Linked DNA regions of Actinocatenispora thailandica. Each later gene encodes a partner of the first gene's protein in a complex. Links are inferred from orthologs where the notes say so. Each region holds a gene or a part of one and is shown on either strand. Other genes may lie near its edges. The genes, in order: mfd and uvrA.

The links.
Region 2: the proteins of mfd (region 1) and uvrA are in contact, whole or in part, in a crystal structure (PDB 4DFC), measured with the Escherichia coli proteins. The link is inferred for Actinocatenispora thailandica from one-to-one orthologs.

What each region holds. Positions count from the first base shown.
Region 1 is NZ_AP023355.1:527,698-543,864, reverse strand. The notes cover bases 6,040-10,220. They hold mfd (transcription-repair coupling factor), read right to left. Parts: upstream 9,891-10,220; coding sequence 6,240-9,890; downstream 6,040-6,239. Other genes in these bases: Athai_RS02450 (TetR/AcrR family transcriptional regulator), read right to left, coding at 10,033-10,220. In the rest of the region: Athai_RS02485 (hypothetical protein), read right to left, coding at 1-450; Athai_RS02480 (helix-turn-helix domain-containing protein), read left to right, coding at 530-1,318; Athai_RS02475 (MMPL family transporter), read left to right, coding at 1,643-3,964; Athai_RS02470 (RNA polymerase sigma factor), read left to right, coding at 4,105-4,677; Athai_RS02465 (CU044_5270 family protein), read left to right, coding at 4,670-5,596; Athai_RS02460 (hypothetical protein), read right to left, coding at 5,615-6,013; more of Athai_RS02450, read right to left, coding at 10,221-10,920; Athai_RS02445 (AMP-binding protein), read left to right, coding at 11,026-12,558; Athai_RS02440 (hypothetical protein), read right to left, coding at 12,732-12,872; Athai_RS02435 (GntR family transcriptional regulator), read left to right, coding at 13,185-13,379; Athai_RS02430 (ABC transporter permease), read right to left, coding at 13,483-14,229; Athai_RS02425 (ABC transporter ATP-binding protein), read right to left, coding at 14,238-15,227; Athai_RS02420 (ABC transporter permease), read right to left, coding at 15,304-16,167. UniProt on the Escherichia coli protein: Couples transcription and DNA repair by recognizing RNA polymerase (RNAP) stalled at DNA lesions. Mediates ATP-dependent release of RNAP and its truncated transcript from the DNA, and recruitment of nucleotide excision repair machinery to the damaged site.
Region 2 is NZ_AP023355.1:4,227,951-4,242,947, reverse strand. Bases 7,075-10,085 are described here. They hold uvrA (excinuclease ABC subunit UvrA), read right to left. Parts: upstream 9,785-10,085; coding sequence 7,364-9,784; downstream 7,075-7,363. Other genes in these bases: Athai_RS18855 (hypothetical protein), read right to left, coding at 9,795-9,941; Athai_RS18865 (Rv1733c family protein), read left to right, coding at 7,075-7,317. Also shown: Athai_RS34820 (amidohydrolase family protein), read right to left, coding at 1-1; Athai_RS34815 (amidohydrolase family protein), read right to left, coding at 1-519; Athai_RS18885 (PucR family transcriptional regulator), read left to right, coding at 716-2,275; Athai_RS18880 (MerR family transcriptional regulator), read right to left, coding at 2,323-2,670; ahcY (adenosylhomocysteinase), read left to right, coding at 2,813-4,261; Athai_RS18870 (acyltransferase family protein), read left to right, coding at 4,608-6,521; more of Athai_RS18865, read left to right, coding at 6,697-7,074; Athai_RS18850 (Dyp-type peroxidase), read left to right, coding at 10,106-11,083; Athai_RS18845 (family 1 encapsulin nanocompartment shell protein), read left to right, coding at 11,088-11,882; Athai_RS18840 (SDR family NAD(P)-dependent oxidoreductase), read right to left, coding at 12,390-13,094; Athai_RS18835 (helix-turn-helix domain-containing protein), read left to right, coding at 13,266-14,132; Athai_RS18830 (nuclear transport factor 2 family protein), read right to left, coding at 14,421-14,997. UniProt on the Escherichia coli protein: The UvrABC repair system catalyzes the recognition and processing of DNA lesions. UvrA is an ATPase and a DNA-binding protein. A damage recognition complex composed of 2 UvrA and 2 UvrB subunits scans DNA for abnormalities.

The DNA.
Region 1 (16,167 bases):
CTGGTTCTCGGCCTCCAACCGGACGTACTTGCTGCTCTCGGGCAGCTTGGTCTGCCGCGCGAGCGCGGCGTAGTTGGCCGGCGGGATCTCGATGTGCTCGTCCGCGGCGACCCGCTGCGTCAACTGATGCATGATCAGGGCACCGGCGGCGCTGGTCCGCATGTTGGCGATGGTCTGCTGCCGGCTGCCGTCCGGCGCCTGCTGCACGCTCTGGTAGGCCGGGGCGTCGATGATCGACTGGAACACGTCGTCGACCTGGGCCTGGGTGATCCGGTTGCCGTCGATGAACGCCGCGGCACCCGGCTGCACGTTGCAGGCGGTGGCGCCGGCGACGACCGCGGCGGAGGCGGCGAACACGGCGGCCAGCCGGACGGCACCGCGCCGAGTGAGGCCGCGCCGGCCGGAGCGGCGGGATCGACCGGCCCGAAGGGTACGAGAATGCTCGGTCACGGTAGCCAGTCTGTCGCGTCGGCCGGCCCGGCGGAGCACCGGGGTACGACGCGCAGTGCGCGGATGGTGGAATCGGTGCATGGCATGGGCCGGCGCCGTCCACCTGGACCCGGGACAACTCACCTATTACGGCACGGTAAGCGACATTCCGCTGCACTCGTCGATCGCGATCGGCCTGATCCTCGTCACTGAGGGTGTGGCCGAGCTTACCGACGAGGCCGGTCACACCGTCGAGCTGCGGCCCGGTGGCCCGAACGCCGCCGTACTGCCGCCGGGCGAGTCGCACGCCAAGCCGATGCGACCGGACGGCAGGCCGGACGACACCCGGGCGGTGCTCGCCGTGCTCGACCCGGAGCGTCCGGAGGGGCAGCGGTTGATGGCCCGGATCGGCGCCGACCGGCACCGACCGCAGGCCTGGGTGGACGCGGCGGCACCCGCGGCGAAGCTGGTCCGGCCGCCGGAGCCGGACGACCCGGCCGGGGCGGCGCTGGTCGCCGAGGTCGTGCGCGAGCTGGCTGCCTCCGACCAGGGGCCGGCGCCGAGCGTGCACCCGGCGGTACGACGGGCGGCCGAGCTGATCCCGGAGCGGCTGGCGGCCGGGGTGGAACTGCAGGACCTGGCCGCGGCGGTCGGGTTGTCGGCGAGCCGGCTCGGCCACCTGTTCGCGGTCGAGCTGGGGCTGCCGTACCGGGCGTACGTGCGATGGGCCCGGCTGCAGAAGGTGGTCGAGGTGCTGCGCGAAGGCGCGACGCTGACCGCCGCCGCGCACGCCGCCGGCTTCACCGACTCGGCACACATGAACCGGGTCTGCCGCAGCGTGTTCGGCATCAACCCGTCCCGCCTGATCAGCAACCTCAGCTGGGTCTGATCCGGGCGCTCGACCCCGGCAGGGACCCTCCGTTGTTCGCTCCCTTTGCTCTGGCCACTGACATGCACCACGAAGCGGTGCGCTCAGGTGCGCAGAGCCGGCTCTGGACACTCCTGTGCAACACGGGTGGTGCATGTCAGTGCGCAGAGCAAAGGAGGTGATAAGAGCACTGTGCTCCGGGCGGGCCGGCGTGACCGAGGCCACCGGACTCCCGGCGTGCCGGCGTGCCCGCCACCGGGTTCCGGGCGAGCGTGACCGAGGCCACCAGCACGGTCAGCGGAAACGTACAAGGCGTTCCGGCTGGTTCGGGCCGACCGTGGGGGCATGGCGCTTTCCAGGTTGGGTGAGGTGCTTGCCCGGCACCGGGTGACGGTGCTGGTGGTGGCGGTACTGGCGGCGGCGCTGGCGGGCGTGTTCGGCGGCGGCGTGGCCGACAAGCTGTCCGGTGGCGGCTTCACCGACGCGCACTCGGAGTCGGCGCGCGTGTCCAGCGCGCTCGCGGACGACTTCCAGGCCGGTGACGCGAACCTGATCGTGCTGGTCCGCGGCGACGGGAAGCCGGACGATCCGACGGTGGCGGGGCCGGCGACCCGGTTGGCCCGGTGGGCGCAGCACGCCGACGGTGTCGCCGCGATGCAGTCGTACTGGACGTCCGGGCACCCGGCGAGCCTGCGGTCGAAGGACGGTACCCGGGCGCTGATCACGCTGCGGCTGTCCGGTGACGAGGACACCTACATGAACGCGGCGCAGCGGCTGACGCCGCAGCTGACCGAGCACGCCGGCGGGCTGCACCTGGAGTTCGCCGGGGCCGCGCAGGTCTACTCGGAGCTGAACAAGCAGACCCAGCACGACCTGAAGATCTCCGAGGCGATCGCCACGCCGATCACCGCGGTTCTGCTGATCCTGGTGTTCGGCAGCGTGGTGGCGGCGGTGCTGCCGTTGCTGATCGGTGGGCTGTCGATCGTGACGACGATGCTGGTGCTGGAGCTGCTGACGCACGTCACGTCGGTGTCCACGTACGCGCTGAACCTGACCACGGCGCTCGGGCTGGGCCTGGCGATCGACTACAGCCTGTTCATCCTGACCCGGTTCCGGGAGGAGCTGGCACAACGGGGCAACCGGGGCGATCGCGCGACGGTTCGGGCCGCGATCTCGGCGACGATGCACACGGCCGGCCGCACCGTACTGTTTTCCGCCGTCACGGTGGCGCTCGCGATGGCCGCGCTCGCCGTGTTCCCGCTGGACTTCCTGAAGTCGTTCGCGTACGGCGGGGTCTCGGTGGTGGTGCTCGCCGCGGCCGGCGCGCTGCTGGTGCTGCCCGCGCTGCTCGCCCTGCTCGGTACCCGGGTGAACAGGCTCGACGTGCTCGCCCGCTGGCGCCGCTCGCGCCGCCGGGCGAGCCCGCCTGCCGACGGAGCCACCGGTACCGAAACCGCGGGTGACGACGGTGCGAAGCCGGCGGTGACCGGCGACACCGGATTCTGGCACGCGCTGGCGGTACGGGTGATGCGCCGGCCGGTGCCGTTCGGGCTCGGCGTGATCGTGATCCTCGCGGTGCTCGGCAGCCCGTTCTGGCACATCTCGTTCGGGCTGGTGGACGACCGGCAGCTGCCGGCGAGCGCCGCGGTGCAGCAGGCCTCGCAGCAGCTGCGCGACGATTTCGACCGCTCCGGTGACCGGTCGGTGCAGGTGGTCACCCGGGACGTGGCCGAGTCCGCGCTGCCCGGCTACGCGCGCCGGCTGTCCGCCTTGGACCACGTGGCTCGGGTGGACACCGCGACCGGCAGGTACGTGCACGGGCGGCGGGTCGCGCCGCCGACCGCGGCGGACGCCCGGTACCGCAGCGGGAGCGACGCGTGGCTGACCGTCGTCGGTACCCGCAGCCCGCAGAGCGACGCGGCCCAGCAGCTGGTCGCCGACGTGCGCGGCACGCACTCCCCCGGGCACGACACGATCGTCGGCGGCAAGGCGGCCTACCAGTACGACAGCACGCACGCGCTGATGTCCCGGCTGCCCGCGGCCGGCGCCATCGTCGCGATCGCCACGCTGGTACTGCTGTTCCTGTTCACCGGCAGCGTGGTGCTACCGGTGAAGGCGATCGTGCTGAACATCCTGAGCCTGACCGCGACGTTCGGCGCGATGGTGTTCGTGTTCCAGGACGGGCACCTCGGCGCGCTGGTCGGGCATCCGATCACCACCGGCTACCTGGACATGACGGTGCCGGTGCTGATGTTCTGCATCGCGTTCGGGCTGTCCATGGACTACGAGGTGTTCCTGCTCTCCCGGATCCGCGAGCAGTACCTGCGCACCGGCGACAACACCGCCGCCGTCGGTACCGGGCTGCAACGCACCGGCCGACTGATCACCGCGGCGGCGCTGCTGATCGCGCTGGTCCTGGTCGCGTTCGGTACCTCGCAGGTGGCGATGCTCAAGATGCTCGGCATCGGGCTGGCCCTGGCGGTACTGGTGGATGCCACGCTGGTGCGCGGCGTGCTGGTACCGGCGTTCATGCGGCTGCTCGGCGCGGCCAACTGGTGGGCTCCGGGGCCGCTGCGCTGGCTGCACGAACGCGTCGGCCTCGCCGAGTCGGAGGCGGCGCCGGCGAGCGCCGCCGAGCGGGACGGCGAACCGCTCCCGGTGCCCTGATCCGGCCCCTCCCCGGACGGGCTCGCCGCGGCGCCGGTGCCGCGGCGCGCAGCCGGCGGGAAGAGGATGCGGAGTTGCGGCGGAGTCCTGGTGTCAGCACCGACTTCGAGAAGGGGACACCGTATGACCGAGGCAGTGACATGACCGTCGGTGCGGCGGACACGTCCAGCGACGTGGAACTCGCCGCCCGGCTGCGGGACGACCCGGCCCAGTTCGCCGCCGTGTACGACCGGTACTTCCGGGTCATCTACCGCTACATCGCCGGCCGGCTGGGGTCGCAACACGCGGACGACCTCGCCGCCGAGACGTTCCTCGTCGCGTACGCCAAGCGGGACCGGTTCGACCCGGCCCGCGGCGAGCTGCGGCCGTGGCTGTTCGGCATCGCCACGAACGTGGTCCGGCAGCACCGGCGGGTCGAGGCCCGCCGGTACCGGGCGCTGGCCCGGACGCCGGCCGAGTCGGTTGCCGAGGGGCCGGAGGACCGGGCCGTCGACGTCGCCGCGGCGCAGTTGCGGCGCCCGCAGCTGGCCCGCGCGTTGCGGTCGCTGTCGGCCGGCGAGCGCGATGTGCTGCTGCTCGTGACGCTCGGCCAGCTCAGCTACGGCGAGGCCGGCGAGGCGCTCGGCATCGCCCCCGGCACGGCCGGATCCCGGCTCAGCAGGGCCCGTACCAAACTTCGTTCCGCACTGAACCAGGAGACCCGCCATGGATGAGGACCTGCAGGCAGTCACCACCCTGCTGGACACGCCGGAACCGACCACCCAGGTGGTGGACGAAGGGCGACACCGGCTGCAGAACGCCGCGCTGAGCGGCCCGCGCCGGGTCCGCCGCACCGGTCGCTGGGCGGTGGGGGTCGGGGCCACCGCGATGGTCGCCGCCGGCGCCGTCGTCGCCGTCACCGCCGGGCAGTCCACGCCGCCCGGCGGCCACTCCGCGGGCGGGCCGCGGGCGGCGTCGACCAGTACGGTGTCCGGCGGGCAGAACGTGCTGCTCGCCGCCGCCACGACCGCGGAGGACACCACGGACGGCTCCGGCCGGTACTGGCACCTGAAGATGACGTTCTCCGACGGCGGCGCGGCCGGCGAGAGCTGGCGCAGCCGGGACGGCCAGCTCTGGGTACGCGGTGCCAAGACGAACGGCGACGTCCGGGAAATGCCCGGGGCGCCACCGCTGCGGCTGGCCGGCGTCGCGATCAGCGAGGGGCAGCTGCGGTCCCTGCCGCAGGACCCGACCGCGCTCCGGGCCTGGATCACCAACGCCGTCGAGAAGAACTCCGCGGACGGTTCGGTGCGCACCAGCGGCGGGAAGCTCAGCAAGGCGCAGCGCAGCGAACTGGTCGTCGACTCGCTGGCCAGCCTGGTGTCGCAGCTGCCGGCGCCGGAGCGGGTCCGCGCGGCGGCGTTCCGGGTCCTGGCGACCCTCCCGGGGGTGCGCGACCTCGGCCCGGCCGACGGCGGCCGGGCGATCTCGATCCCGGTCGGCGAGCACACCGCGCGGCTGGTCGTTGACACCGGCACCGGCCGGGTGCGGGGGACGAACTTCGTCGTCACCACCGACGGCGGCGAGCTGTGGCTGCCGGCCGGCCACACGGCGACCGTCACCGGCGAGTGGACCGACACGCTCCCGCACTGACCGCGTTCCCCCGTCCGGTCAGGCACCGGTCGAGACCGGGCGGGGGTGGCGGGTGCCGATCAGCCGCAGCGCGAGGGTGCCGATCAGCGCCGCCAGAATCGCCACGTGGTACGCGATGTCGGCGGTACGGCCGCCGCTGGCGGTGATGCTGAGCCCCACGATCACGCCGACGATGCCGAAGCCGAGCGCCCCCAGCGCGAACGGGCCGGAGCCGGGCACCCGCAGCAACGTCAGGACCGCGGCGGCCAGCAGCATCGCGCCGATCAGCGACTCGGCGACCGTCGCCGGCGGCAGCCACTCGCCGGGCACGGTCGCGAACCCGAGCGGGATCCGGCCGTTCAGGTGCAAGTATCCGGCGACCCCGAAGGTGACCGCCTCGACCACCATCAGCGCCGCGACCAGTCGCGTCGAACTCATCATGGGCTCCCCGGTGCGGTGGGATCGGACTCGTCCAGCACAGCACCGTGGCAGCCCCACCGCATCCGCCCGGCGGTGACACCGCGCGTACCGCCGTCGGCGTAGCACCCGGGCGTTCCCGTGCACCGAGCCGATCCGGTACGCCGGGGCGGCTGGCGCCCGGGGTGGCACCGCGAAGGCCCGGCGCCCGTGGTGGCACCGGGCGGGCCGGCGCCACCACGGGCGATCAGCTCGTCTTCGCCGGTGCCGGGGCGTCCAGGATGGTGGTGATCAGCTCGGCGCACCAGTTGAGCAGCGGCAGGTCCCGCATCGGTTCGCCGCCGACCCGGCGGGTCGACGGCCGGTTCACACTGACAGTGTCCACAGTGGACTTGTAGCTGGCGTCCGGGTAGAACCGCTTGAGCCGCAGCTGCTTCGAGTCGGGCAGCGGCATCGGGGTGAACCGGATGTGCCGGCCCTGCAACGACACGTCGGTCAGCCCGTATCGCCGGGCGAGCAGCCGGAAGTGCGCCACCTGGATGAGGTTCTCCACCGGGGTCGGGATCTCCCCGTACCGGTCGGACAGCTCGGCGCGGACCTCGTCCAGCGCCGCCTCGTCGCGGACCTCGGCGAGCTTGCGGTACATCTCCAGGCGTAGCCGCTCGACCGAGATGTAGTCGTGCGGCAGGTGCGCGTCGACCGGCAGGTCGACCTTCACCTCAGCCAGTTCCTCCGGCGCCTCGCCCTTGAACGCCTGGACCGCCTCGCCGACCATCCGCACGTACAGGTCGAAGCCGACGCCCTCGATGTGCCCGGACTGCTGGCCGCCCAGCAGGTTGCCGGCGCCCCGGATCTCCAGGTCCTTCATCGCCACGAACATGCCGGCGCCCAGCTCGGTGTGCTGCGCGATCGTCGCCAGCCGCTCGTGCGCCTGCTCGGTCAGCGGCTTCTCCCCCGGATAGAGGAAGTAGGCGTAGGCGCGCTCCCGGCCGCGACCGACCCGGCCACGGATCTGGTGCAGCTGGGACAGGCCGAGGATGTCGGCGCGCTCCACGATCAGCGTGTTCGCGTTCGGGATGTCGATGCCCGACTCGACGATCGTGGTGCAGACCAGCACGTCGATCTCGCGGTTCCAGAAGTCGAGCATGATCTTTTCCAGGCGTTCCTCGCCCATCTGCCCGTGCGCCACCGCGACCCGCGCCTCGGGCACCAGTTCCCGGATCCGGCGGGCCGCCTTCTCGATCGACTCGACCCGGTTGTGCAGGTAGAACACCTGGCCGTCGCGCAGCAGCTCACGCCGAACCGCGGCGGCGACCTGCTTGTCCGCGTACGCCCCGACGAAGGTGAGCACCGGGTGCCGCTCCTCCGGCGGGGTGGCGATCACCGACATCTCGCGGATGCCGGTCACCGCCATCTCGAGGGTGCGCGGGATCGGCGTCGCGGACATCGTCAGCACGTCGACGTGGGTGCGCAGCTGCTTGAGGTACTCCTTGTGCTCGACGCCGAACCGCTGCTCCTCGTCCACGATCACCAGCCCGAGCTGCTTGAACCGGGTCTGCGAGGACAGCAGGCGGTGCGTACCGAGGACGATGTCGGCGCTGCCGTCGGCGATTCCGGTGAGCGTCTGCTCGGTCTCCGTCGCCGTGTTGAACCGGGACAGCGTGCGGATGTTCACCGGGAACTGCGCCATCCGCTCGGTGAACGTGTTGTAGTGCTGCTGGGCCAGCAGCGTGGTCGGCACCAGCACCGCGACCTGCTTGCCGTCCTGCACCGCCTTGAACGCGGCCCGCACCGCGATCTCGGTCTTGCCGTACCCGACGTCGCCGCAGATCAGCCGGTCCATCGGGTACTGCTTGCGCATGTCGGCCTTGACCTCGTCGATGGCCTCCAGCTGGTCCGGCGTCTCCTGGAACGGGAACGCGTCCTCCAGCTCGCGCTGCCACGGGGTGTCCGGGCCGAACGCGTGCCCCGGCGAGTTCTGCCGCGCCGCGTACAGCCGGATCAGCTCGGCGGCGATCTCCTTGACCGCCTTGCGCGCCCGGGACTTGGTCTTCTGCCAGTCGGCACCGCCCATCTTGGACAGCGTCGGGTGCTCGCCACCGACGTAGCGAGTGAGCTGGTCGAGCTGGTCGGTCGGCACGAACAGCTGGTCGCCGGGCTGGTTGCGCTTGCTCGGCGCGTACTCCAGCACCAGATATTCGCGCTCGGCGCCGTTGATGGTGCGGCGCACCATGTCCAGGTACTTCGCGATGCCGTGCTGCTCGTGCACCACGTAGTCGCCGGGTTTGAGCTCCAGCGGGTCGATCGCGTTCTTCCGCCGGCGGCTCGGCATCCGGCGCATGTCCTTGGTGGACGCGCCCTTGCCGCCGGTGATGTCGTTGCCGGTGACGACCACGATGCGGCCCGTCTCGTCGACGAATCCGCGGTCCAGCCCGCCGCAGCCGACCAGGATCGACTGCGGCTTCGGCGGGTCGGCGATCGCGTCGACCAGCACCGCACCCTGGTCCGCCTCGTGCAGCAGCTCGACGGTGCGCTGCGCCGGGCCGTGGCCCTCGAAGACCAGCGCCACCGCGTACCCGTCGGCGACCCAGCGGCGCACGTCACCGAGCAACGCGGCACCGTCCCCGTGGTACAGCGGGGCCGGCTGGGCGCCGAGCGCGACCGCGTCGTCCGGCACCACGTCGTCCACGGTGGACGCCAGTTCCGGATCGATCTCGGCGAGTTCGGCCTCGATCGAGGACGGCGCGGTCTCCGCCTCAACGGTGCCGAACGGGCTCAGGCTCCACCACGGCATACCCAGCTCGTCGGCGTGCCCGCGCACGTCGGCCAGGCTGTGGAACGCCGCCGCGCCCAGGTCGATCGGCTCCGCGCCGCCGGCCGCCGCGGCGGCCCAGCTGGCGGCCAGGAACTCGGCCGAGGTGGACACCAGGTCGTGCGCCCGGGACCGGATCCGCTCCGGGTCGCAGGCCAGCACGACCGTACCGGTGGGCATGCCGTCGACCAGCAGTTCCAGGTTGTCGCCGCCGACCAGCGCCGGGGTCAGCGACTCCATGCCCTCCACCGGGATGCCCTCGGCGAGCTTCTCGCACATCTCCGCCAGGCCCGGGTGGTCGGCGGCCAGCACCGCGGCCCGGTCCCGTACCTGCGGGGTCAGCAGCAGCTCCCGGCACGGCGGCGCGATCATCACCGGCTTGTCGCCGGACGGCTCGAACGAGCGCTGGTCGGCCACCGCGAACGGGCGGATCTCGTCGACCTCGTCGCCCCAGAACTCGACCCGCAGCGGGTGCTCCTCGGTCGGCGGGAACACGTCGAGGATGCCGCCGCGGACCGCGAACTCGCCGCGCCCGCCGACCATGTCGACCCGGCTGTACGCGAGGTCGGTCAGTCGCCGCGCGACCTCCTCCAGGTCGGCGGTGTCGCCGGCGGCGAGGCGCACCGGGGCGAGGTCACCGAGCCCGCGCAGCTGCGGCTGCAGCACGCTGCGCACCGCCGAGCAGACGACCCGGATCGGCCCCTGCGCCGGCTCGCCGGCAACCGGATGGGCCAACCGGCGCAGGATCGACAGCCGGCGGGCCACGGTGTCCGACCGGGGCGACAGGCGCTCGTGCGGCAGCGTCTCCCAGGCGGGGTACGACACGACCTCGTCCGGCGGCAGCAGCGAGCGCAGCGCCTCGGCCAGGTCGTCGGCCTCCCGCTCGGTGGCGGTGACCGCGAGCACCGGCCGGCCGGCGCCGGTCGCCGCGTCCGCGGCGACCGCGGCGACCACGAACGGCCGCAGCGCCGGCGGCGCGGTCAGGTCCAGCCGCTGCGCGGCCGGGCCGCCGTCCCGGGCGGTGTCGCGGGCGCGGGCGAGGGCCGGGTCGGCGAGGGCAGCGGAGAGCAGGCCGGCGAGTTTCATGTGTGAGTCAACTCCAGGGCGCAGGCACGCAGAAAGCCCCCCGGGATCGCAGGCCCAGGGGTTGTGCCGCAAGCCTACGCCGGCCCACCGACAACCCGGCCGGGTCGCCCACGCCGCCGCTCACCCCCGGTCGATCATGGTGTTATCTACCTCGGAGAGCGTTTTCCGCCCCGATAACGCCATGATCAACGGGTGGGTCGGCGGGGACGAGGACGGCGATACCGGCGAGGAAGCGGTCCATCGCGAAGTCGAAGCGGGCGGCGAGGTCCGGGGCGGTCAGATCACCGGCGAGCGCGACCACGTTCGGGTAGCGCTCCGGCGGCATCGCGCGCAGCCGGCCGGCCAGCCCGTCCAGGTACTCGCGGGGCGCCGTCCCGGCGGCGACCTCGGCGGACAGCCGGTTCTGCTCCGCCGCGACGAAACCGAACAGCGCGGTGACCCAGGCGTACGCGGTGAACGCGGCGTCGCGGTCGGGCAGGCCGGCGGCCCGCAGCACGGCCAGCAACGCCTCGATGTTGCGCAACCCGTTCGGGCCGGTGGTGAACCGGCCGGCGATCAGCCGCGCGGAGTCCCGCCGGGCGAGCAGGTGCCGGCGCAGCGCGCCGGCCATCGCGGTCAGCGCGGCTCGCCAGTCGTCCCGGACGTACCGGGTCAGGTCGAGGTCGGCGAACAGTTCGTCGGCGAGCGCGTCGAGCAGTTCGTCCTTGTTCCGCACGTACCGGTAGAGCGAAGCGGCGCGCACCCCGAGCTCGGCCGCGAGCCGGCGCATGGTGACCGCATCCAGGCCGTCGGCCGCCATCAGGCGCAGGCCGGCGTCGAGCACGACACGTTCGGTCAGGGTGGCCTCGTCCTTGCGCGGCCGCCCACGCCGCACCGCCTCGTCCTCACGCGGCCGGCCGCGCCGCACCGCCTCCTCCTTGCGCGGCCGGCCGCGCGGCGCAGCCGACTCCTCGCGCGGCCGGCCGTGCCGCGGCGCGCCGTCCTCACGCGGCCGGCCGTGCCGCGGCGGCGGCGGTTCGTCCGCGGTCACGCCGGCCCGCTCATGCCGGCTCGGTCGGGTGGGCTGCCATGGTCCGCACGCTACCGGGCTATGCTGGCCCGAATTAAATGAACGGTGTTAGTTTTTGGAGGAGCGATGCCCGCGCGCTACGTCACCGACCTGTTCGACGCACTGCACGCGCACGGCGACACCACCGCCCTCGTCGCGGGCGACCGGTCCTGGAGCTTCGCCGAGCTGCGCACCGACGCGTACCGGACGGCCCGCGCACTGGTCGACCTCGGCGTCGGGCCCGGCGACGGCCTGCTGCTGCTCGCCGGCAACACGCCGGACGCGCTCGTCGTCCGGCTCGCCGGGTACCTGCTGGGGCTGCGGTTCACCCACGTGCACCTGGGACCGACCACCCAGTCGGTGCCGCACATCGTGGCCGACGCGGCACCGGCGCTCGTCGTCGCAGCGGACGCCGGCCTCCCGCTGCTCGACGGTTCCGCGCCGGGCGACCGGACGCGCGGGGCGCGGGTGGTGCCCCTCCGGCGGCTGGCGGCGTTGGCGGCCAGCGAGCCGGGCGATCCGCTGCCGATCGCCGCGGCGGAGGGCGACATCGCGCGGATCTCGTACACCGGCGGTACCACCGGGCTGCCGAAGGGCGTGCCCACCACGTACGCGGCGCTGCACGCCGCGGCGCGCTCGGCGCTGGCCGGCGCCGCCGCGGCCCGGGAGGAGCTGGCCGATCGGACAGCGCACGCGCGATTCCTTGCCGTGACGCCTATCGCGCACGTGGCCGGCGACATGGCGCTGATGATGTTGACGCTCGGCGTCACCGTCGAGACGTACGACTTCGAGCCCGGCGCGATGCTCGCCTCGCTCGCCGCGCTGCGCGGAGGTGTCGCCCTGACCTACCTGTATCCGGCCCTGCTGGGGCAACTCCTGGACCATCCGGACCGCCCGCGCACCGACACCAGCGCGCTGTCGTTCGTGGTGTACGGCAGCGCGCCGATCGCGCCGGCCCGGCTGCGGGCCGCCATCGACGCGTTCGGCCCGGTCTTCCAGCAGGGGTACGCGTCGACCGAGGCGCCGGCGATCACCGCCCTCACCGTCGCCGACCACGTTCGCGGCCTGGACGACCGGCCGGAACTGCTCGCCTCCGCCGGCAGACCGCTACCCGGTGTCGAGGTGACGATCCGGGACGCCGCCGGCACCGTGTTGCCGGGCGGCGAGATCGGCGAGGTCTGCGTCCGCTCCGCCTCGGTCATGCCCGGCTACTGGCACCGGCCGGCCGAGACCGCCGCGGTGCTGCGGGACGGCTGGCTGCACACCGGCGATCTGGGCCGGTTCGACGACGACGGCTACCTCTACCTGGTCGGCCGGGCCCGCGAGATGATCATCGTCGGCGGCTGGAACTGTTACGCCGCACCGATCGAGGCCGCGTTGACCGAACATCCGGCGGTACGCGCGGCATCCGTGCTCGGTGTTCCGGACGAGACGACCGGCGAGGCGATCGTCGCCTACCTGGTCGCGGACTCCCCGGTACCGGTGGACGAGCTGCGCACGGCGGTGACCGCGCGGCTGCCGGAGATCAACGTACCGAGCCGGATCGAGTACCTCGACGCGCTCCCGCTCACCCCGCTCGGCAAGCCCGACAAGAACGCCCTGCACGCCCGGTCGCACTGACCCTGCCGCCGATCCGTACCGAACGCCGATGCCGGAGGGCGGCCGATGTACGGCGTCGGTGGTCGAGGGTGGGCGCGCCGCCGGGGCCGGTCAGCGGTCGCGGTGGGCATGGGCGGCGCCGAGCACGAACGCGAGTACCAGGGTGAACAGCCAGCCCAGTGCGATCGGGACGGTCATGGCATCTGCCGTACCAGCAGCCCGGACAGCCGCGCATAGAACGTCGTGACCTGCGGGTCGTCGCCGATTTTGTCGACCGGCACCACCCGCAGGTAGACCGCCCCGTCGACCAGCGCCGACATCCGCGACACCACCATGCCCCACCAACAGCCATGCCCGTGGATCCCGGCCGCCGGCGAGATGAACACCTGATCGCCTGCCCGGATATCGTCCGCGGACAACACGTATGTCGCGGTTGGTCTACCCTTTGCCACAGCCGGTACCTCCAATACCGGTCAGACCCCCGGCTTGCTCTCACCAGCAGCCGGGGGTCGCTCCGTATCGACAGGCTTACCTTACGCCACTGGTCTAGTGTGCACAACCGTGCACTGTTCTGCGAACCTGATGTCACCCGCGCAGCTAGGTGCTGAGCATTGACGGATGACGGTTGATCCGGACAGCCCGAGCTGGTGTGGGAACAGGTGTTGCGGATCCTGCGGGAGCGCATCTCCGACGGGACCTACCCGGTACGGCTGCCCGGTGAGCTGGCGCTGGCTCAGGAACTCGGCGTGGCCAGGCAGACGCTCCGGCGCGCGATCGCGGTCCTGGTCGACGAGGGCGTCGTCACCGTCGTGCGGAACAAAGGCGTCTACGTGAAGAAGTGACCGCACCGGTGGTCGGCGCGAGCCGCGCCCGACGGTGCCCGCAGGTACCGACACGTGACGAGGGGCGCCACCCGGTGCGGTGGCGCCCCTCGGTGCCGGGTGGTCAGCTGGTTTCGCCGGCCATCGAGAAGGAGCGGAGCCGGTCGACGGAGATGACCAGCGCGCCGACGGTGAGCACCACCGACATCACGATCGCCAGGACCAGCGACATCGGGCCGTGCAGCAGCGAACTGCCGGAGAACGTCGCGGCGAACTCGGAGACGTACTTCTGCACCGACAGCACCTTGGTGCCGTCCAGCACGTTGCCCAGCAGCCCCTCCCACAGCAGGATGTACGCCAGGCCGACCAGCACCGCGCGCCGGATCACCAGGCTCGCCAGCACGAACAGCGCGGAGTAGACGAACGCGCCGATCAGCCCGGCGAGGCCGAAGCCGATGCCGACCGACACCGACGCGACGATGGTGCCGGCGATCAGCAGCGACACTCCCGCGACCAGGCCGGAGACCACCGCCGCGATCAGGTACTTCGTCAGGATGATCTCGCGCCGGGCCACCGGTTTGGCCAGGATGTGCACGATCGTGCCGTCGTCGATCTCCGAGCCGAGCACGCTGGTCCCGATGATCAGTGCGGTCAGCGGCAGGATCACTGCCACGCCGAGACCGCTGACCACCACCTGCAGCGCATCGCGGGTGGCCACGTCACCGCTGCGGACCAGCAGCGACAGCGCGATCAGCACCAGCGGCAGCGGGATCAGCAGCAGCGACCGGCGCCGGCCGAGCAGGCCGCGCAGGGTGATGCCGGCGATCGTCGGGTTGAACAGGCGCGGCCCGCTGGCCGGCGCCACCGTCATGCGTGCGCTCACTTGGCACCTACCAGGTAGGAGAAGACGCTTTCCAGGGACTCGTCGGCCGGGACCACCGCGGACAGTCGGATGCCGCGGTCCTTGGCGATCCGCGGCAGGGCGCGGGTGAACCGGCCGTAGTCGCTGGCCCGTACCGTGATGCCACCCTCGGCCACGCCGCGGGAGGCGTGCCCGGCGGTCAGCTCGACACCGGCGACCGAGTCCTCCGCCATCAGCGCCACCGCCAGCGCGCGGTCGTCCGAACTCGCGATGACGAACTCGTGCGGCCGGCTCGTCATCAACCGCCGGATCCTCCGGTAGTCGCCGGACGCGGCGAGCCGGCCGGCGACGATCACCTGGACGGTGCCGGACAGCTGCTCGACCTCCTCCAGGATGTGCGAGGAGAACAGCACGGTGCGGCCGGCGGCCGCCATCCGGTGCAGCAGGTCCATCATGTGCATCCGCTGCCGCGGATCCATCCCGTTGAACGGCTCGTCGAGCAGCAGCACCTGCGGGTCGTGCACCAGCGCGGCGGCGACCCGGGCGCGCTGCCGCATGCCCTTGGAGTACGTCTCGATCCGGCGGTCGGCCGCGTCGACCAGGTCGACCATCTCCAGCGCCCGCTGGGTCGCGGCGGCCACGTCGGGCAACCGTTGCAGCTTCGCCGAGGCACGGATGAACTCGCGGGCGGTCAGGAACCCGTGCACGTTCTCCCGCTCGGTGACCAGGCCGAGATAGCGGTACACGTCGGGGTTGCGCCAGGCGGGCTGGCCGGCGATGCGGACGCTGCCGCGGGACGGCGCGAGCATCCCGGCCATCATGTGCAGCAGCGTGGTCTTGCCGGCACCGTTCGGGCCGAGCAGGCCGGTCACGCCGGGGCCGAGCCGCATCGAGACGTCGTTGATCGCCACCACGTTGCCGTACCACTTGGAGACGGTGGACAGCTCCAGCGTGGCCGCGTCGGTCGGAGCGGCCGGCTTCGTCGCCGGCTCGGTGCCGATACTCATCGGCCTTCCTCCTTCGTCGGAAACCCGATGAGGCACGACGCACAATTCCCCTGGTTCGCTCGCCGACGCTCGCTCATCAGGACGCCACCTTCCGGTACCGGGTGATCAACAGTGCGGTGCACAGGCCGACCAGCACGACGGCGGCCGCCGCGTAGACCGGGCCGTACGAGCCGATGTCCAACTCGGAGCCGGAGAACAGCCAGGTGCGCAGGCCGGCCAGGATGCCGGTGATGCTGGTCAGGCCGGCCAGCTCGCGGGTCGCGCCGGTACCGACGACCTCCAGTACCCGGTTGATCGGCGTGGTGACGAGGAACAGCGCCACCACCGCGCCGGCCGCGATCGCCCGCCGCGAGGACAGCGACGAGACCAGCAGCGCGACCGCCGACAGCACCAGCGCGAAGATCGCCGAGACGACCAGACCCGGCACCAGGGCGGTGAACTGGCTCCAGACCCCGCTCGCGGAGCCGGCCGAGAACGCACCGCCGAGGAACATCACCAACTCAGGCACGGCGAGGATCAGGAACACCCCGGTGACCAGCGCGCCGAGCTTCGCCAGCACGTAGTCGTCCCGCCCGATCGGCCGGGAGAAGTAGAGCGGGAGCACCTTGTTGCGCAGATCGCGGGAGGCCAGCTCGGGCGCGGCGGTCGCGACGAACAGCATCAGCAGGAAGCTCAGCGTGCCGGGGAAGTTCGCGTAGTCCAGCGGCGCGATCGAGACGTTGAACCGTGCCTTCACCGCCGCCACCACCACCGCGACGACCAGCAGGATGCCGGCCAGCGAGAACGGGAAGATCTTCGACTTCGGGCCGCGCCCCAACCCGAACACGGTGCGCAGGCTGTACGCGTAGAGCGAGCGCACCGAGTAGCCCCGGCCCAGCCGCGGACCGGTGTAGCGCTGGTAGCCGATGTCGTGGATGGTGCCGGTCGCCGGCTCACTCAT
Region 2 (14,997 bases), 3.7 Mb from region 1 along the record:
TCACCTTGATGCCGTCGGCCCCGCCCGCGCGTACCGGCGGACCAGGGTGCGGCAGGCGTCCGGGCCGTCGGCCGTCGGCGGCCGGTGCGGCGCGTCCGGCGGGGTGAACAGGTCCTGGTGGCCGCCGGTCATGTTGACCACGCCGTACGCGAGGACCCGCGGGCCGTCGCGCAGTCCGGCGTCGAACGCCCGCCGCAGCGCGACCGGCCGCTCGTCGCTCGCCATGTCCCGTACCGTCGTCACGCCGCAGGCGAGCGCGCGCCGGGCGTGCGCCGCGGCGTGCAGCGCCTGCTCGGCGACGGTGGTGACCAGCGGCCAGGTGCCGTAGGTGTAGTCGCCGGGGCGGGCCGGCCCGGTCAGGTGCACGTGCGTGTCGATCAGGCCCGGGAGCAGCGACAGCTCCGGCCACCGCTCGGTACCGCCGGGCGCGACCTCGGTGATGGCGCCCTCCTGCCACTCGACGGTGGCCGGGCCGAGCTGCTCGGTGCCGTCCCAGACCCGGATTCCGGACAGGCGCATGGTGGACTGCACACTCCTCGCAGGATGGACGGCGGGGCGTTGTACGAACCGCCAGCCCGGTGCGCCGGGGTGCCCGCCGGAGCCAGTAAAACACGAGGTGAACGGCGTGCGTGAGGGCCCGCCGGGACAGACTTGCGGCCGCCCGCCGGGCACTGCGTTGTAGCATCCTCCAGCGAGGAGGAGGGGGTCGGCCACGATGCGCCTCGCCCAGCTGATCGATCTGGACGAACTCGCGCTGCGCGTGGTGGTCCCGGCCGGGCTGACCCGCCGGGTGCGCTGGGTGTACACCACCGACCTGCGCGACCCGGCCCGCTACATGGCGGGCGGCGAGCTGGTGCTCACCAGCCTCAGCTGGTACCGCGGCGCCGCCGACGCCGGTACGTTCGTCGCGTCGCTGTGCCGGGCCCGGGCGGCCGGCCTCGTCGCCGGGCTGGCCGAGCACGGTGAGATGCCCGCCGGGCTGGTCCAGGCGTGCCGGGCCGAGGGGCTCGCGCTGCTGACGGTGCCGGTGCAGACCTCGTTCAACTTCCTGACCGAGACGGTGATCCGGCTGCTGCTGCGCGAGCGCCGCCGGCACGCCGACCTGACCGCCGAACTGGTCGGTAGCGGCACCGAGCCCGACCCGGACCGGCTGGTGTCGCTCGTCGCCGCCGGCGCCGGTGGCTGCCTGCAGCTCACCCCGGCCGGCCTGGTACTGCGCAGCCAGCCCGGGCCGGCCGGACCGGCGCTGCGCGCGAGCGCCTGGCGGGCCGGCATCGATGCACCCGGACTGCCGGTGACCGTGTCGGTCGGCGACACCCCGCACACGGTGGTGCCGATCCTGGCGCAGGACGCCGGCCGGCTCACCGGCTACCTCGTCGTACCGGGGGAGTCCACGGACTGGCCCGACGACCTCGCCGCCACCGTGGAGGTCACCGTCGACGCGCTCGGCGCGGTGGCGCCGGCCGCGCCGGACCGTCGCGGCGACGCGCTGCACGAGCTCGCCAGCGCACCCGCCGCCGAGTTCGGCGCCGGCGACGAGCGTCCGCCCGCGCCGGGCGATGCGACCACCGGTGCGGTTCCGGCGGCACGGGTCGACGCGCCGGAACTGCCCGAGACCGTGGTGGTGCTGCGCGCCGGGCTGACCGGGCCCGCGACGCCCACGGCGGTGGCCCGGCGGATCCTGGCCGAGCTGCCGGGCGGCCCCGCGGCCACCGTCGCGCACCCGGACGGCACGGTGACCGGGTACCTGCCGGCCGGTACCGATCCGACGGCAGCGGTGCTCGACCGGCTCGACTGGTACCGCACCGCGCTCGCGGCCGGCGACCGGCTGCGGGTGGGCATCAGCGAACCGGCCCGGGTGGACACCGGGCTGCCGGCCGCACGCTCGGCCGCCGACTCCGCGTACGGCTGGACCGAACGGGGCACCGGCCGCCTGACCGTCGCCGCCCGGCAGGCCGTCGGCAGCCGGCAGCTGCTGCTCGGCCTGGTACCGGAGCCGGCCCGGTCGGCGCACCGGGACCGCTGGCTCGCCCCGCTGCTCGCGCACGACCGGGTGCACGGCAGCGACCTGGTACCGACCCTCGCGGCGTTCCTGGACCGCTCCGGTTCCTGGCGCGACACCGCCGCCGCGCTGCACGTGCACGTCAACACCGTCCGGTACCGGCTGCGCCAGGCCGAGCGGCTGATCGGCCGGCCGCTGCGCACCGAACGGGACCGGCTCGACCTGCACCTCGCGATGGACCTGTGGCGCGACGACCCACCGGCTCGCCCCTGACGCCCGCTCGTCGGGTCGCGGTCCGCCCGGCCGCTGCGGGGCGCTGGTCAGCCGGTGCCGTTGAGCCAGCGGAGGGCGCGCTGCTTCTCGAAGTCGAGGGCGCGGGTGGGCGGTGGGGCGAGCCGGCCGAGCCGCTGGCCGAGGTCGCGGACCCGGCGGGCGACCTCCGGGTCGGCGAGTACCCGGACCGCGAAGGCGAGCGCCGCCGGGGACACGTCGTACTGTCGTTCGATCGCCAGGGTGAGTGCCACGGTGGCGAGGTCGGCGTCGGTGTAGCGGCGGTGCGCGCCGCCGGCGCGGCCGTCGTGGGCGGGTGGCAGCAGGCCGAGCCGCTCGCGGTAGCGCAGCATCCGTGGGGTGAGTCCGAGCCGGGCGGCGGCCTGTGTGATGCGCATGCCGCCATCTTGACATTCTTGTGTCAGGAACTGCCGGCCTCGGATGCGGTGGGCCGGAGTACCCACCTAGACTCGCCGGCAGGCTCCGAGGTCCGCGGGCAGCAGGTGTGCGGTCGCCTCGAATCGACAAGTAGGAGATGACGTGTCCGTTGACAAGCCGAACGACGACTTCAAGGTCGCCGATCTGAGCCTCGCCGAGTTCGGTCGCAAGGAGATCCAGCTCGCCGAGCACGAGATGCCCGGCCTGATGTCGCTGCGCGCCGAGTACGCGGAGACCCAGCCGCTGGCCGGTGCCCGCATCACCGGTTCGCTGCACATGACGGTGCAGACCGCCGTGCTGATCGAGACGCTGACCTCGCTGGGCGCCCAGGTCCGGTGGGCGTCCTGCAACATCTTCTCCACCCAGGACCATGCCGCCGCCGCGGTCGCGGTCGGCCCGAACGGCACCCCGGAGAAGCCGGCCGGCGTGCCGGTCTTCGCCTGGAAGGGCGAGTCGCTCGAGGAGTACTGGCAGTGCACCGAGCGCGCCCTGACCTGGCCGGACGGTGGTCCGAACCTCATCCTGGACGACGGCGGCGACGCGACGCTGCTGGTGCACAAGGGCCTGGAGTTCGAGAAGGCCGGCGCGGTGCCGGCGGTGGAGACCGCGGAGAGCGAGGAGGAGGCGGAGATCCTCAAGCTGCTCGCCGCCTCGGTCGCCGCCGACCCGCAGAAGTGGACGAACGTCGCCGCCGGCATCAAGGGCGTCACCGAGGAGACCACCACCGGCGTGCACCGGCTGTACCAGCTGGCCGAGCGCGGTGAGCTGCTGTTCCCGGCGATCAACGTGAACGACTCGGTGACCAAGTCGAAGTTCGACAACAAGTACGGCTGCCGGCACTCGCTGATCGACGGCATCAACCGCGCGACCGACGTCCTGATCGGTGGCAAGACCGCGGTGATCTGCGGCTACGGCGACGTCGGCAAGGGCTGCGCGGAGTCGCTGCGCGGCCAGGGCGCCCGGGTGATCGTCACCGAGATCGACCCGATCAACGCGCTGCAGGCGGCGATGGACGGCTACCAGGTCGCGCGGCTGGACGACGTGGTCGAGCAGGCCGACATCTTCGTCACCGCGACCGGAAACTTCCACGTGATCACCGCGGCGCACATGGCGCGGATGAAGCACCAGGCGATCGTCGGCAACATCGGCCACTTCGACAACGAGATCGACATGGCCGGCCTGATGAAGATCGACGGCATCAGCCGCACCAACATCAAGCCGCAGGTCGACGTCTGGGAGTTCCCGGACGGGCACACCATCATCGTGCTGAGCGAGGGGCGGTTGCTGAACCTGGGCAACGCGACCGGGCACCCGAGCTTCGTGATGTCCAACTCGTTCGCCAACCAGACCATCGCGCAGATCGAGCTGCACACCAAGCCCGCCGAGTACCCGATCGGCGTGTACCGGCTGCCGAAGGTGCTGGACGAGAAGGTGGCGCGGCTGCACCTGGATGCGCTGGGGGTCAGGCTCACCGAGCTGTCCGAGCAGCAGGCGTCGTACCTCGGCGTGCCGGTCGAGGGCCCGTACAAGGCGGACCACTACCGCTACTGAGGCAGCGGACCGCCGGGCATCCGGTGGTGCCAGCCACATCCGGCGCGGTGACCGTAACGGTCACCGCGCCGGATCGTTTCGTTCTCACCGGGTCGAGTGCGTCCACAGTGGACAGCTCGGGCGGGCAGGGTACCGGAGCGGGCCGGTCCGGTGCGGGCGCCGCGCCGGTCGAAACGACAAAACGTACGGAACACGCGAGCTTCCCAGATCAATAGATCGACCTCGATATCGCCGATTGTCCTGTTATCCCATCCGATGACGGTCACGCCGCCTAACCTGAAACCGACCCGGGGATCTCACTGTCCAGTGTGGACTGCGCCCGGCGGTGGCTACGGGGGTGGCAGCGATGGCGAACGCGATGCAGGTGCGCCCGGCCGAGTCCACGCCGCCCGGCCCACCGAGCCGGCGAACCGCCCGGTTGCCCGGAGTGGACGGGATTCGGGCTCTCGCGGTCACCGCGGTCCTGGTGTACCACCTGAGCGCGTCCTGGCTGCCCGGCGGCTACCTCGGCGTCGATGTCTTCTTCGTCATCAGCGGCTACCTGATCACCCGGCTGCTGGTCGCCGAGCGCGTCGGTACCGGCCGGATCAGCCTGCGGCACTTCTGGTTGCGGCGGGCCCGGCGGATCCTGCCGCCGCTGTTCCCGATGCTGCTCGCCACCGTCGTGGGTACCGCACTGGTGAACCGCTCCGCGCTGCACCAACTGCGTACCGAGGTGCTCGGCGCGCTGACCTACACCAGCAACTGGGTGCAGATCGGTGAACACCACTCGTACTTCGCGAAGTTCAGCGACCCGTCGGTGCTGCAACACCTGTGGTCGCTCGCCGTGGAGGAGCAGTTCTACCTGATCTGGCCGCTGATCGTGGTGCTGGTACTGCTGCGCGGCCGGCGCCGGCTGGCCCTGGTCGCCGGGCTCGGAGCGCTCGGCTCCGCCGCAGCGATGGCGGCCATCTACCAGCCCGGCGGCGACCCGTCCCGCGTCTACTTCGGCACCGACACGCACGCCTCCGGCCTGCTCGTCGGCGCGGTACTGGCCATCGCCTGGCCCGCCGCGAACGCCGCACCGGGCCCCTGGTCGCGTCGCCGCCTCGCCGTCGGGGCCACCCTCTCCGGCCTCGGCGTCGCCGGCATCGGACTCGGCTTCTGGCTGCTCGACCAGTACGGCGACGCCACCTACCGGGGCGGCATCCTCGCCGTGTCGGTGGCCACCGCGCTGCTGATCGCCGGCACCGGCCACGGGCGTACGCCGGTCGGCTGGCTGCTCGCGCGGCGGCCGGTGCGCTGGCTCGGCGCGCGATCCTACGGGCTGTACCTGTGGCACTGGCCGGTGCTGGTACTCGGCGACAAGATCTTCGGCCAACGGACCGTGATCGTCGGCGCGATCGAGGTGTCGGCCGCGGTCCTGCTCGCCGCCGGCTCCTACCGGTTCATCGAGCGGCCGGTGCTCACCCACGGGTACCGGGGCGCGCTGCGCGAGGCGTGGCGCTCGGTGCAGGGCCGCACCTCGGCCCGCCGCGGCGGGCTGCTCACCGCGGTCGGCGCGGTCGCCGCGCTGTGCGTGTTCGCCGTGGTCACGCTGCTGCACGCACCGGCGGCGCCGGTCAGCGGGCTGGACAAGCAGCTCGCCTCGGCGCAGCTGGCGGCCCAGCAGCCGCCCGCCGCCCAACCGACGCCGAGCGCCGCCGCGCCCAGCACGGCGCCGAGCGCCGCCGCGCCCAGCCCGTCGGCGTCGCCCAGCCCGGCCGGTCCGCCACCCGGCGACCAGATCAGCGCACTCGGCGACTCGGTGATGCTCGCCGCCTCGCCGGCGCTGCGGCACCGGCTGCCCGGCATCCAGATCGACGCCAAGGTCAGCCGGGCGATGCAGCGCGGGCCGGGGATCATCTCCGGTTGGGCGCACCGTGGGGAGCTGCGGCCCGTCGTCCTGCTCGGCCTCGGCACCAACGGGCCGTTCCCGGCCGACCTGCTGGAGGGCATCATCGGTCAGCTCGGCCCGGACCGCACGCTGTACCTGGTCAACGTCTACCTGCCGACCCGGCCCTGGGGCGGCGCGGTGAACCACACCCTGACCAGGGTGGCGTCCGCGCACACCAACGTGCACCTGATCGACTGGCGCGGCGCCGCCGGGGCGCACCAGAACCTGCTGTGGCCGGACCGGATCCATCCGCGGCCCGGTGCCGGCGCCGACCTGTACGCCCGGACCGTGGTGGAGGCGATGAGCACGCCGATGCGGGCGGCGCCCCCCGGCCGCGTGCAGTGACCGCCACCGCGGCCGGTACGGGGGCGCCCGGCCGTCGCCGGTGCCGGGTGCCCGGGGCCGCCCGGCGGGTACGGCCAGGCAGGCGTGCCGGGACCGGCCGAACCGGCGACCACGAACGAGAGATTCGCTCCGATTACCGGGATGCCGGCGCGACCGGCGGCGCATCATCGGCCGTATGGGTGCCACCCGTCACCGCCGGCCCCGGGCCCACCTCGGCCCGGTTCGCTGGCTGGGCTGCCGACTGCGTACCGGCAACCCGCTGCGACGCGGCTCGGACCGCGCCGAGGGGGTCTGCGCCCTGCTCGCGGTCCTGCTGATCCTCGTCGCGGTGCCGGTGACGGTGCTGATCGGGCTGAACATCGCCGGCAGCCGTGCGGAGGCGGCGGCGCGGGCCCGGGCCGAACGCCGGCCGGCCACGGCGGTACTGCTGGCCGAGGCTCCCGACGCGGTCGGGGTGGCCGCCGACGGCGCCGCCGGCTCGGTTCCGGTACGCGCCCGCTGGAGCTACCGCCACCACCCCCGTACCGGGACGGTCGAGGCGACGCCGGGGCTGCACCGCGGTGCCCGGGTACCGATCTGGCTCGATCGGCACGGCCGGCCGGTGGCGGCGCCGCCGTCCGGAACCCAGGTGACGATGTCGAGTGCCGGTACCGGATTGGGGCTGCTGTTCGCCATCGTGGCCAGCGTGGGGACGATGTGGCTGGTACTGCGATGGCTGCTGGACCGGGCTCGGTTCGCGGCCTGGGAGCGGGAGTGGCGGCGGGTCAACCCGCACGGCAACCACTGGGTACGGTGACTGCCCCGCGGCGGTGAGCCGGCGGGCGCGGTGCCGCGGCGCCGGCTCACCGCACGTGGGCGGCCAGGTAGGGGGCGGTGCGGCTGGCGGGCTGCGTGACGACCTGCTCGGGGGTGCCGGTGGCGACGACCTGGCCGCCGGCGTGGCCGCCGGCCGGGCCGAGGTCGATCACCCAGTCGGCACCGGCGATGGTGGCGAGGTCCTGCTCGACGACGACGACCGTGTTGCCGGCCTCGACCAGCCCGTGCAGTTGGGCGTCGAGCAGTTCGACGTCGGCCGGGTGCAGCCCCGTCGTCGGCTCGTCCAGCAGGTAGAGGGTGTGCCCGCGGGCCGGCCGCTGCAGCTCGCTGGCGAGCTTGATCCGTTGCGCCTCACCGCCGGACAGTTCGGTGGCGGGCTGACCGAGCCGCAGGTAGCCGAGGCCCACCTGGCGCAGCGCGCGCAGGCTGCGCTGCGCCGCCGGCAGGTCGGCGAAGAACTCGGCGGCGGCGTCGACCGACAGGTCCAGTACCTCGGCGATGGTGCGGCCCCGGTAGCCGATCTCCAGCGTTTCGGGGGTGTAGCGGGCGCCGTGGCAGGTGGGGCACGGCGCGTACGTGCCGGGCAGGAACAGCAGCTCGACCGCGACGTACCCGTCGCCCTGACAGGTCTCGCACCGGCCGCCGGGCACGTTGAACGAGAACCGGCCCGCCGGGTAGCCGCGCTCGCGCGCCTGCGGGGTGTCCGCGAACGCCTTGCGTACCACGTCGAACAGCCCGGTGTAGGTGGCGAGGTTGGAGCGCGGCGTGCGGCCGATCGGCTTCTGGTCGACCTGCACCAGCCGGCCGATCGGGTCGAGCCCGCCGGCCTCGGGCAGCTCGCCGGTCGGCTCGCCGACGAGCCGCGCCCGTACCACCTCGGCCAGCACCTGCAGCAGGGTGGACTTGCCGGCACCGGACAGCCCGGTGATCGCGGTGAACACGCCCAGCGGCAGCGACACCGTCAGGTCGGCCAGGTTGTGCCGGCGCACCCCGGTCAGCGACAGCCAGGACGACGCGTCGCGCCGCTGCGCGCGGGGCTCGCCCGCGCCGCCGAACAGGTACCGCCGGGTGACCGAGTCGGTGGCGTCGGCGAGGCCGGGAACCGGCCCCGAGTAGAGGATCCGCCCGCCGTACTCGCCGGGGCCGGGCCCGACGTCCACCACCCAGTCGGCGCGGCGTACCACGTCCAGGTCGTGCTCGACGACGAACAGCGAGTTGCCCGCGGCGCGCAGCTCGTCGAGCACCGCGAGCAGCGCCTCGGTGTCCGCCGGATGCAGCCCCGCGGACGGCTCGTCCAGCACGTACACCACGCCGAACAGCCCGGACCGCAGCTGGGTGGCCAGCCGCAACCGCTGCAGCTCACCGGCCGACAGCGTCGGGGTGGCCCGATCCATGCTCAGGTAACCGATCCCCATCTTCGACAGCACGTCGACGCGGGCCACCAGGTCGGCGGCGATCGGCTGCGCCGGATGGTCCGGTGAGCCGTGCTCCGCGGTGGGGCGCAACAGCTCCGCCAGCTCGGCCAGCGGCTCGCCGGTCAGCTGCGCGATGGTACGGCCGGCGAACGTGACGGCGAGCGCCTCCGGCCGGAGCCGGGCGCCGTGGCAGGTCGGGCACGGCCCGGACACCAGGAACCGCTCCATCCGGCGGCGCATCGTGGCCGACTTCGAGTCCGCGAACGTGTGCAGCACGTAGCGCTTCGCGCTCTGGTACTTGCCCTGGTAGGGCCGCTGGATCCGACCCGCCTCGCGTTCCGGGTGCACGGTGACGACCGGCTGGTCGTCGGTGAACAGGATCCAGTCCCGGTCGGCCTGCGGCAGCTCGCGCCACGGCCGGTCGATGTCGTACCCGAGGGTGGCGACGATGTCCCGCAGGTTCTTGCCCAGCCAGGCGCCGGGCCAGGCGGCGATCGCGTGGTCCCGGATCGACAGCGACGGATCCGGCACCAGCGACGCCTCGGTGACCTCGTGCACGGTACCGAGGCCGTGGCAGCGCGGGCAGGCGCCGGCCGCCGTGTTCGGCGAGAACGAGTCGGAGTCCATGAACCCGATGCCCGGCGGGTAGTCCCCGGCCCGGGAGAACAGCATCCGCAGCAGGTTGGACAGCGTGGTCAGGGTGCCCACCGACGACCGGGACGAGCCGGCCGCCCGGCGCTGCTCCAGCGCCACCGCCGGCGGCAACCCGGTGATCTCGCCGACGTGCGGCACGCCGGCCTGCTGGATCAGCCGCCGCGCGTACGGCGCGACCGATTCCAGGTAGCGTCGCTGCGCCTCGCCGTAGATGGTGCCGAACGCCAGCGACGACTTTCCCGAACCGGACACGCCGGTGAACACCGCCAGCACGTCCCGCGGCACCGCCACGTCCACGTGCGCCAGGTTGTGCTCGTGCGCGTCGGTCACCCGGACGAACCCGTCGCCCGGTCCGGGCACCTTCGGTCCGACCCGCACGTCCGGGTGCTCAGTCCTCGTCGGGCGCGGCGTGGTCCGGGACGCCCGGGTGCGGATCACGGCTGATGTCGATCCGCGGGTCGCGCGGCGCGCCGTCGGGTGCCGCGTGCCGGCCCGTCGACCGCTCGGTCGCGTTCTCGTCCTGGTCGGAAGTCATTGGAATCCTCCCCGTGTCCAGCTTCCTGCGCTGAACGTCCGAATCCTGCATCGGTACGCGTACCGGACAGCAAGGTACACGAGCCCGGGTGCGGGCCAGATCACCGACACGGATTCGGCGGTTCAGCTACCGGCGGCTGACCCGATCGTGCGATCCTGCCGGACATGACGCAGCCGCAGCCGGTCCTCGATCCGCTGTCGCCGGCCGCGCTGTTCCTGGTGCTGTCGGTACGGCCGGGGTCCGAGGCGGCGGTGCGCGACGTGCTCACCGACGTGTCCGGGCTGGTGCGGTCGGTCGGTTTCCGGTCCGCTCACGGCGAGCTGAGCTGCGTGGTGGGAGTCGGCTCGGCGATCTGGGACCGGCTGTTCGGCTCGCCGCGGCCGGCGAAGCTGCACCCGTTCCGGCCGCTGCGCGGTCCCCGGCACCACGCCCCGGCCACCCCCGGCGACCTGCTGCTGCACATCCGCGCCGGCCGCTACGACCTGTGCTACGAGCTGGGCGTGCTGATCCTCGACCGGCTGGCCGGCCTGGTCGTGGTCGAGGACGAGACGATGGGCTTCCGCTACTTCGAGCAGCGCGACCTGCTCGGTTTCGTCGACGGTACCGAGAACCCGACCGGCCGGGCCGCCTCCGGTGCCGTGCTGGTCGGCGACGAGGACCCGGACTTCGCCGGCGGCAGCTACCTGATCGTGCAGAAGTACCTGCACGACCTGGCCGCCTGGTCGGCACTGTCCACAGAGGATCAGGAGCGGGCGATCGGCCGGACCAAGCTCGCCGACGTGGAGATGCCCGACGACGTCAAACCGACCAACTCGCACGTCGCGCTCAACACCATCGTGGACGCGAACGGCACCCAGCGCCAGATCGTCCGGTCCAACATGCCGTTCGGATCGCCGTCCCGCGGTGAGGCCGGCACCTACTTCGTCGGCTACGCGGCGGACCCGGAGGTCACCGAGCTGATGCTGCAACGGATGTTCCTCGGTGACCCGCCCGGCAACTACGACCGGATCCTCGACTTCTCCACCGCGGTGACCGGCGGCCTGTTCTACATCCCGACCGTCGACTTCCTGGACGATCCGCCGGAACCGGCCGGCGGCACGCCGGACGGATCGCTGGCGATCGGCGACCTGCGAGGTGAATGAGCGAATGAACAACCTGCATCGCGAACTGGCCCCGATCTCGGATGCCGCCTGGGACGACCTGTCGCAGGAGGCCCGGCGTACCTTCACCCGGCACCTCGCCGGCCGTCGTGTCGTCGACGTGTCCGGCCCGGACGGCACCGAACTCGCCGCGATCGGCACCGGTCGCCGGGAGCGGATCGACGCACCCGACGGGGTCCGCGCGCACCGCCGGGTTGCGCAGCCGCTGGTGGAGCTGCGGGTGCCGTTCACCGTTTCGCGCGACGAGGTCGACGCGGTCGAGCGGGGCGCCAAGGACGCCGACTGGCAGCCGGTCAAGGACGCCGCCAAGCGGATGGCGTTCGCCGAGGACCGCGCCATCTTCGAGGGGTACCCCGCGGCCGGCATCGGCGGCATCCGGGCCGGTGCCTCGAACCCGGCGCTGACACTGCCCGGCGAGGTACGCGACTATCCCGACACGATCAGCCGCGCGGTCAGCGAGCTGCGCCTGGCCGGCGTCGCCGGGCCGTACTCGCTGCTGCTCAGCGCCGACGCGTACACCGAGGTCAACGAGACCTCCGACCACGGCTACCCGGTCCGGGAACACCTGGGCCGGCTCATCGACGGCGAGATCATCTGGGCGCCGGCGATCAACGGCGCGTTCCTGCTGTCCACCCGGGGTGGCGACTTCGAGCTGCACCTCGGGCAGGACCTCTCGATCGGCTACACCGCACACGATGCCGAGTCGGTCGAGCTCTACTTCATCCAGACGCTCACCTTCCTGCTCTACACCACCGAAGCCGCCGTCCCCATCGCCAGCTGAGATCGCCGATCCGTGCCCGTCCACCGTGGACGGGCACGGATCGGCGCTCGCGGACTCGCAACCGGTCGTCGGCGTATCAGCCCGCATCGGTCGGGTCGTCAGTATGGTGCGGGTCAGCCCAGAAGCCACGGACAAGTGCGATCGCAGCCCCGAGCCGCGGCTCGGTCCTGGTGAGGTCTGCGTGAGGTCTGCGGCGATCGTCGGGTATCTCCGTCCACCCTGGTGGGGGATCGGAAATCTCCACCGGCACTGCAGGGGTCGCGCGAACCGAGAACACGGGGTCGACTGCTCTGGCCAGGAAGGAATCGGGCGCGAGGCCCGGCTCGCTGAGCAGCACGAGATCGACAAGGCCCTTGACTCTGGTGCTCGGCCGGTCGCCGTACCGTCGCGGCGCTGGACCGGCTGCTCGACCCGGCCGGCCCGGACGGCATCCTGCGCCGCGCCGACCGCGTGGTACGCACCGACCGCGCGGTCTGGGCCGCCCGCCGCCCCTGACCCGGCCAGCGGCTACCAGGGGAGGGCGTGCTCGTCCTCGGTGAAGGTGCCGGTGGGCCCGTCGGTACCGATGGTGGCGAGCCGGACGATGACCTCGGCACTCTGCTGCACCGGGCGACCACCCTCGATCCCGGCGGTGAAGTCGGTGGCGGTGAAGCCGGGCTCGACCGCGTTGAACTTGACCTCCGGTACCGCCTTGGCGTACTGCACGGTGAGCATCGAGACCGCCGCCTTGGTCGCCCCGTACACGATGGACGGGTAGTGGAACTGGCGGCGCTGCGGGTTGGTGACCGCCCAGAACGAGCCGAGCGCGCTGGAGACGTTGACCACCACCGGGTTGGTGGAGGCGCGCAGCAGCGGCAGCGCGGCCGTGGTGACCCGCACCACGCCGACGGCGTTGGTGTCGAACTGGCGCAGCGCCGACTCACCGGTGACCGTGTCGGCCTCGGACCCGCCACGCATCTCGGCGATGCCGGCGTTGTTGACGAGGACGTCCAGCCCGCCGGCCTCGTCCGCGATGGTGCGCAGCGCGGCCGACACCGAGTCGTCGTCGGTGACGTCGAGCGCGACGAACCGGGCACCGAGCTCGGCCGCGGCCTTCGCGCCGCGCTCGGCGCTGCGCGCGCCCAGAAACACCGTGTGCCCCGCCTCGACCAGCTGGCGGGCGGTTTCGTACCCGAGTCCCCGGTTCGCGCCGGTGACGAGTGTGATGGTCATGTCTGCCGCTTCCTCTCGAACGGACCTGGATCGTCGTCGGTGACCGGCCCAGCGAGGCCCGACCGCCGTCGACTCCAGGGTTCGTCGGTCCCGCGGCGCGCGACAGCGCCCCGCTGATCCTGGGGGTGGCAGGACCAGCCAGGATGCCGCCGGGATGCCTACGCTGAGGTCATGACCGACGACACGAACCGGCTCGGCGAGTACCTGCGCGCCCGGCGCGAACTGGTCTCGCCGGATCGTCTCGGCCTGCCGCAGGTCGGGGTGCGCCGGGTGCCCGGGCTGCGGCGCGAGGAGGTCGCGATGCTCGCCGGCATCAGCGCCGACTACTACCTGCGGCTGGAGCAGGGCCGGGACCGCAACCCGTCGGTGCAGGTACTCGAGGCGCTCGCCCGGGTGTTGCAGCTCGACGACGCGGCGACCGGGTACCTGATCAGCCTGGCCGCCGAGAAGCCGCGCCGGGCGCGCCGGCGGCCCCGCCGGGAGGCCGTGCCCGCCGGGGTCCGTATGCTGCTCGACACCCTGGCGCTGCCGGCGTTCGTCGAGGGCCGCTACTTCGACGTCCTGGCCGCGAACCCGCTCGCCGCGACGATCTCGCCGCGGCTCGCGGTCGGCCACAACCGGCTGCTCGACGTGTTCCTCGACCCGGCCGAGCAGGCGATGTACCCGGACTGGGAGCGCGCCACCGCCGGCCTGGTCGCCGGTTTCCGGCAGGCGGTCGGTACCGACACCGACGATCCGCGGTTCATCGAGCTGGTCGGTGAGCTGTCGCTGGGCAGCGACCGGTTCCGGCGGCTGTGGGCCCGGCACGACGTGGGCCCCTGGCAGGGTTCCGCGGTGCTGCTGGAACACCCGCAGGTCGGGGAGCTGACGCTGTACCGGGAGAAGCTCGCGATCGGCGGCACCAACGGCCAGGTGCTCGCGATCTACCACGCCGAGCGGGGTTCGGCGGACGCGGACAAGCTGGCGCTGCTCACCGCCTACCAGACGGAGCCGGCCGCACCGGCGCCGGCCGACCGCGCCGCCCGCCGGCCGGGCTGACGGCCCGCCGGCCGGGCTGACGGCCCGCCGGCCGGGCTGACGGCCCGCCGGCCGGGCTGACGGCCCGCCGGCCGGGCTGACGGCCCGCCGGCCGGGCTGACGGCCCGCCGGCCGGGCTGACGGCCCGCCGGCCGGGTCGACGGCCCGCCGGCCGGCTTGACGGCCGCTGGCCGCCCGCCGCTCCGGCCGACGCGACGCCCCGCCCCGCCGCTCCGGCCGACGCGACGGCCGCCGGTGGGCCGGGCAGGCCGGGTCGACGTTCGCCGCCGCCGGTCGGCCGGTGCCGGGTCAGGACCGGTGGTAGACCTTGTTCGCGATCCGCCACGCACCGTGCTCGCGGACCAGGACGAACAGGTCGGTGAAGGTGTCGGCACCATGCCGCAGGATCATCGTGGCGTGCCCGACGGTGCCGGTGCGCCCCAGCTCGGTGACGGTACGCACCCGGTCCGCCTCGTCCGCCGCGGGCGTCCCGGTGAAGTTCGCCCGGTAGCGGTCCAGCCCCCAGGACACGAACTCGCCGCCCCGGATGCCTTCGATGTGTGCGGTCGGCCGGAACGCGGTGGCGAAGTGCGCCGGGTCACCGGTGGCGTGACCGCGCGCGTAGCTGATCAGCGGCGCCATCAGCTCGTCGTCGGCGGGTACGCCGGGTGCGGCGAACAGGTGCGCGGCCGGGTCGACGATGACGCGATCGGCGTCCGCCAGCCCGGCGACGATCGCGGCGACGTCCGCGTCGGCCGGTGCGCCGGCCAGCGCCAGCACCCGGGCCAGCGGGGCACTGTCCGGGTCGACGCGGGCGAGCAGTTCCGCGTCCTTGCCGAGCGCGCCGGCGGTGAAGTCCGCGCCCGCGGTGGTGTTGCCGGTCAGC